2 regions of the Alteromonas australica genome follow, and region 1 is predicted to be linked to the other one. Evidence: predicted binding sites of a transcription regulator. Region 1 holds the regulator's gene; the other holds the start of a gene.
The links. The regulator FNR, encoded in region 1, switches genes on or off when oxygen is low (the NO sensors DNR and NnrR bind a similar motif). The targets are predictions, from matches to a motif close to TTGATCTAGATCAA.

Region 1 (3,427 bases):
ACAGCAAAACAAAAAAGTCCTTATGATGGGTGACGGGATAAATGATGCGCCAGTGCTTGCAAGTGCAGACGTGGCTGTTGCAGTGGGTAACGCCACCGATGTGGCAAAAACGGCAGCCGATGTCATCTTGCTGGGTGATAGTCTTTTATCCGTGCCACAGCTACTTAATGTTGCCCTAAGTGTTAAACGTAAAATTAGACAAAATATCGCGTGGTCTGTAGGTTACAATATTTTGATTCTTCCCTTTGCCATTGCCGGTGTGTTGTCTCCCTGGATGGCCGTTGTGGGTATGTCTCTCAGCAGTATTATCGTAGTAACCAATTCAACACGACTATTAAGTAAATAATTAATATGAGTATTATCTACGTTCTTATCCCTATCGCCATTATTATTGTTGCAGTGGCCGTGGTTATCTTTTTTTGGGCGGTACGCTCGAATCAATTTGAAGATTTAGACCGCCAGGGTTACAGCATTTTATTTGATGATGATTTATCGCCAGAGGAAAAAGCCTTGGCTGAAGAACGCAAAAAAGTGCAACAAAATCAGGAAAACGATGACAGAAATTAATCTGTTGTCAGCATTTCTCATCGGTATTGCTGGGGGCGTACACTGCGTTGGCATGTGCGGTGGTATTGTCGCTGCGCTTCGTTCGGTTACGCCTAGCCATAAGCCCGCGTTTCCTTTTACCCTCGCCTACAACCTTGGTCGTATAGCTAGTTACACCTTAGCTGGTACAATCACAGGTGCCATGGGGCAAATTGCCCGCCACTATATTCCTGTCGCATCTTATGTGCTTTCGTTACTCAGCGCTTTAATGCTGTTGGCCTTAGCCTGTTATTTGGGAAAATGGTGGACAGGCTTAACCCATGTTGAGGCCCTAGGGAAAGGCATATTTAAACGTATTCAACCTTATTCCAAACGCTTTCTCCCCTTTAAAACCCCTTGGCATGCGTTACCGTACGGCTTTATTTGGGGCTGGTTACCTTGCGGACTCGTGTATTCCACCCTTACTTGGGCATTAGCATCAGGGACAGCGGTGGACGGTGCTGCCATTATGTTTGCGTTTGGCTTGGGCACTTTACCTACATTACTCGCGGCAAGCACGGGGGCGGCTTACATTGTGTCTGCTTTCCAGCAGCCAAAACTTCGACAAACACTGGCGGTTTGTATGGCCTTATATGCAATTTATTTAATTTATCGCGCATTTTAGCCGCTATCGTAGTAACATTTACGTAGAGTTTACCAGTTTAGGTGCGGTTATTATGAGCAAAGGAAGCGAGTTTTCAATTCACTGCCAAAATTGCAGTTTTAGTCATTTATGTTTACCCGTGGCGCTGAATAAAACAGAAATTGAGTCGCTAGACGACATTATTGAACGAAAAAAGCCCCTGCATAAAGGCGACGCGCTGGTAAAAAATGGCGATGTATTTCATTCGTTATTTGCTGTACGCACCGGTTCTTTCAAATCCTTTGTCACTAACGCTGATGGTGAAGAGCAAATTACCGGCTTTCATTTTCCTGGCGACATCATCGGCTTTGACGCCCTTCGTAGCCAAAAGCATCAAAGCTATACCCAAGCGCTTGAAACCGCGATGGTGTGCGAACTCCCCTACGAAACATTAGATGAAATGTCGGTGCAATTCCCCAAATTGCGCCGCCAGATCATGAGCTTTATGAGCGCTGAAATTAAGCAGGATCATGATATGATCATGTTACTCAATAAGCGTTCTGCCGAAGAAAGGTTGTTATATTTTCTGGCGCATCTTTCTGGCCGTTTTGAAGAGCGAGGGTTCTCCCATCGTGAGTTTCATTTAACGATGACAAGAAACGAAATAGGCAACTATTTAGGGTTAACCATTGAGACAATAAGCCGTTTATTAAGTCGCTTTCAAAAAGAAGCGATCATTCGCGTAGACGGCAAACTTATCACTATTCTCAATTTCGACGCATTGGACAGTAAACTACAAAATGTCACTGTACCAACGATTGCCTGTACAGGTATCTGATATTTTGTAATCGCTTTGATCTAAAACAACTTACGTTTTTACAAATAGGTATTACACTTACATCATAACTATCGCAAACGATGAAGTTCGGAGGGGTTATGATTAATTATCAACACATTCTCGCTGTTGTAGAACTGGAGAGAGACACCCAGCCCGCCCTCAGTCGCGCTCAAGAAATATCTGACAAAACAGGCGCAACGATCACCGCTATGCTGGTGGTATACGATTTATCCTATGATATGACCACCATGTTAAGCCCGGATGAACGTGAGGCTATGAAAGACGCCGTTACCAAAGAGCATGCAAGCTGGCTGTCAGAACACTTACGCCAACTTGGCTTTTCCCACATAGACATTGTGGTTCAGTGGAATAATCGCGCTTTTGAGGCAGTGATTCACCATGTTATTGATAACGATATTGATTTAGTAGTAAAAGCTACTAAGCGTCACGATGATCTCGCCTCGGTTATTTTTACGCCAACCGACTGGCATTTACTGCGTAAGTGCCCTAGCCCGGTGCTATTAGTAAAAGAGCATGATTGGCCAGAAGGTGGCCAAATCATCGCTGCGGTGAATGTGGGTTCTGAAGATGACGAACATAATCTATTGAACGATAAACTGACTGTGATTGCCAATGATTATGCAAAGTTACTGAACGGCAATGTCAATCTCGTCAACAGTTACCCTTCTACACCGTTAAATATTGCGATAGAAGTACCTGAATTTGACCCTGACGCTTACAACAACTCGGTAAAACATCATCACCAAGCTGAAATGGCAGGCCATGCAAAAAAATACGGTATTACCACAGCAAACACCTATGTAAAAGAAGGCTTACCAGAAAAAGTCATCCCCATGGTAGCCAAAGATATTGACGCGGAATTAGTGATAATTGGCACCGTCGGGCGGGTGGGACTGTCGGCAGCACTAATTGGCAATACGGCAGAACACGTGATTGACGAACTAGATTGCGACGTGCTGGCCGTAAAACCTGATGGTTTTGTATCGCCGTTAGCGAATAAAAAATAGCGACAGCCCATTATCTGCACATTGCGCAATAATTTCGTTAAAGCGGGTTATTGTGTTTACTAGCATGGCTCATAAAGTCGACTTTGTTGTATAATGGCGGCTTTCGCAGTAACCAAGCCAGTATTATTATGAGTGCAAATATCAGCAGTGCAGATGTTGCTAATAGCCCATCGCAAAGTAAACAAAAATACAACCTAAATAAGCTTCAAAAACGCTTACGTCGCAACGTGGGTAAGGCCATTGCTGATTTCGGTATGATTGAGCATAACGATAAAGTCATGGTGTGCTTATCTGGTGGAAAAGATAGCTACACCATGCTAGATATCCTCATGTTTTTGAAAAAAATTGCACCCATTCATTTTGATATCGTGGCGGTTAATCTCGATCAAAAAC
Region 2 (3,427 bases), 180 kb from region 1:
TGACACGACGCGCTTTACGATGTATGTCACTTTCCAGACAGCCGCCACTTAAAATACCTAATTGATGACCGTCATCGCTAAATAGCATGAGTGCGCCAGCTTTTCGGTAGCAGGACCCCTCGGTCTTGTAAATTAACCCCAGCACCCACTGGTGCTTATCTTTAAGTGGCGCCCACTGAGACAACAAATGCAGCGTTTGATTACTCATCAATTACCGTTTGCTTCTTGTAAGATGGCTTCTTGAATAAAGGCAGCAAGGGTTTCTGGAGGCTGCGCCCCGGCCACACCTTGATTCCCGATCACAAAGGTGGGCACACTCTGAATCCCGCGTTGCATCCACAGTTGTTCTTCCATTCTAACCTCATCAGCATAGGTTTGTTGCGCTAATGCTTGTTGAATATCTTCTTTTTCCAAACCTACTGCTACTGCTTCATCGATAAGCACACTAATATCGCTGACGTCTTTGCGCTCACTAAAAAATGCCGCGAACAAGCGAAGCTTAAGCGCCTCTTTCTTGCCTTTTAAACTGGCTAAATGCAGTGCCTGATGAGCGTTGAACGTATTTACCATTTTCATTTCATCGAAATAGTCGAACTTAAAGCCAACGGCATCACCAATGTCGGTGAGCTGCTCTCTCGTTTGCTGGCTCTGCGCTTCGGTTACGCCGTACTTTTGCATAACGTGCTCACGCAGATTTTGCCCTTCTTCAGGCATGGAAGGGTTTAGTTCAAATGGATGAAAATTAACCGAAACTTCAACATCATCCAGCATAGCCACCGCGTGTTGCAGATGCTGATAACCAACAATACACCATGGACACACTACGTCGGATACTATGTCTATTGATACTTTTTTCACTATCACTCCTGTAGGCATTTACAAATGTGAACACCTGTTCAAATAATTCTATTGTAGGCGGTACGAATGCGGCTTCAAGTCAGTGACTATCGAATACCGATAAAAAGCGCACCATTGTCGGCCACTGACATAAACGCTAGGCACATTGACGCTGAACTCTGCCCCAAGACCGTCTGGCATTCCACGCCCGTTAACAAATTCTTTGTAAATTCATACGCTCAATAACGACAAGAGTTCACCCTGACTGCGGGTGAATGTAAAGCAGAAATAGGTGACACTAAAGGTGAAAAAAATTTAACAGACATAACAAGACAAAGCTTGCACCAGATCAACATTTGTAAAATTTAACTGTACTACACTTCAGGCATAAGAATTATTGGATGTGCGCAAAGTATTCACTACTGATGCAAGGCATATCAGCATCATTAACAACACCGAAATGTGCGACGACGTAAAAAGAGTTAAATTATGACTACGCCCCCGTTAGTGCCAAATAGCACCGTTATTAAATATGCTCAACAAGCGCCCAGGTATACCTCTTACCCTACCGCATTAAAGTTTAGCCAGGTTCCTGCTAATGCACTTAACGAAGCGTCGTGGAAATATGGCACAGACGATCTGGCCTTATACATCCACATTCCTTTTTGCGATACGCTATGTTATTACTGCGGCTGCAATAAAACGGTCACCCGACACAACGATAAGGCAGACGATTACCTCAGTTATCTTGAGCAAGAAATGCTACTAAAAAAGCCGCTGTATGATGGTAAGAAGGTGGTATCTTTGCACCTTGGGGGCGGTTCTCCCAGCTTTCTATCCAGTGTGCAACAAACCTACTTAATGTACTTGCTACGCCGACACTTTACGTTTTCCACGCAGACTGAAATGTCGATTGAGCTTGACCCTAGACATACCACAGAAGCCTACTTGTCTTTATTGGCTGAACTTGGATACAACCGCGTCAGTTTTGGTGTGCAAGACACAGACATCGAAGTACAAAAAGCCATTAATAGGGTTCAAAGCACGTCGCATATCGCGAATATGGTACTTGAGGCAAAAAACAAAGGGTTCTCATCGGTTAATATTGATTTAATTTACGGCCTTCCAAAGCAAACCCTTGAAACGTTTAGCAAGACGCTGATGGCAGCAAAAGCGATGCGCCCAGACCGAGTCGCCTTGTTTAGCTACGCTCATCTCCCCGAACGATTCGCGGCACAGCGAAAAATTCCCCACTCCACCCTTCCGTCTGCAGAAATGAAGGCACAGCTCTATCAATTGGCGGTAGATAGTTTTACAGAAGCGGGGTACGACATGATTGGGTTAGATCACTTTGCTAGTCAAAGTGACGAATTAAGCCGCGCCAAAAATAACGGCACATTACATCGTAACTTCCAAGGTTATACCACCCTTGGGCAAGCGGACTCTCTGGGCTTGGGGGTATCAGCAATCAGTACAATTGGTGACGCTTACGTTCAAAATCCCAAAAAAATAAAAGACTATTACCACAAAATAGATAATCAATTGCCGCTTGCGGAAAAAGGTGTGTTGCTGACGAAGGACGATCTCGTTCGAAGAAGCGTCATCATGTCATTAATGTGCAACTTAAGCGTGAATATTAAAGATATAGAAAGCCGATATGCTCTGTGTTTCAACGACTATTTCGAATCAGAGTTAGAGGCGCTGACACCGTTAGCAAAAGATAATCTGGTACACGTTGGGGAGAATGAAATACGTGTACCAGAAGCAGCGCGCATTTATATTCGAGCGGTTTGTGCTCGCTTTGATGCCTATTTAAACAAGCAATATACACTCACTGGTTATTCAAGCGCCATTTAATCCCAATTAATGGCGCAACAGTTTAAACCTTGCCGTGACTTTCATTCCTGGTGCAAGCTTTAGCTTTTCAAAAGAGAGCACGCTGATATGGGTTATCAGTGTTTGCGTGCCTTGGCTGCCAGCCCCATCAATGATCGCCAGTGTAACCGTCACGCTGCTTGCAGATGCATTTTTGGGATGCGCGACATCCACGATTTCACAAGGTAACGCATTTATAATACTGGTTTGCCACTGGTGAGAGTCGGTAAGGGTGTCTATGCTAACTTCGTTGGCAGGTACCGTTAAGCGAACGGTATTACCTGGCGTGGTACTGATAAACAGCGCATCAGGTATCTCAGCGTAAATCCAATGGTTACCTAACTGAACGCGCTTAAATGGGTAGGGAAAGCCCTGATCGTTAGGTATTAGCTGCCCCTCCAACACCGAAAACGTCACGAATTCTTCGCCCTCATCGTTGCTTTCATTTGACGCTGCGTTTCTGTTGATGTGATTAATCACGTCTTTCGTGTTTCCAGAAAAAGCCAACGCGCCCCTATCAATCAATAGAATTTCATCAGTGAAAACGGCCAAGTCATTTAAATCGTGAGACACTAAAATACAGCGCATTTGATTGGCATGACAAAATTGACGAATAAACGCCAACACAGACCGACGTAACCTCCCGTCTAACGCACTGATAGACTCATCGAGTAACAATACATTTGGCGCGTTAAGTAGAGCCCTAGCGAGCGCT

Region 2: a site for FNR is predicted at 1,177-1,190, ahead of hemN (oxygen-independent coproporphyrinogen III oxidase). Genes of this name have one in related genera too.

The regions. Positions count from the first base shown of each region.
Region 1 is NZ_CP008849.1:2,269,867-2,273,293, forward strand. Features, by position in the region: gene EP13_RS09945 (heavy metal translocating P-type ATPase) at 1-346, shown strand, start outside; gene ccoS (cbb3-type cytochrome oxidase assembly protein CcoS) at 352-567, shown strand; gene EP13_RS09955 (sulfite exporter TauE/SafE family protein) at 554-1,210, shown strand; gene fnr (fumarate/nitrate reduction transcriptional regulator Fnr) at 1,263-2,006, shown strand; gene uspE (universal stress protein UspE) at 2,105-3,034, shown strand; gene ttcA (tRNA 2-thiocytidine(32) synthetase TtcA) at 3,163-3,427, shown strand, end outside.
Region 2 is NZ_CP008849.1:2,452,124-2,455,550, forward strand. Features, by position in the region: gene EP13_RS10880 (XdhC family protein) at 1-208, opposite strand, end outside; gene EP13_RS10885 (DsbA family oxidoreductase) at 208-858, opposite strand; gene hemN (oxygen-independent coproporphyrinogen III oxidase) at 1,327-2,694, shown strand; gene EP13_RS10895 (ATP-binding cassette domain-containing protein) at 2,701-3,427, opposite strand, start outside.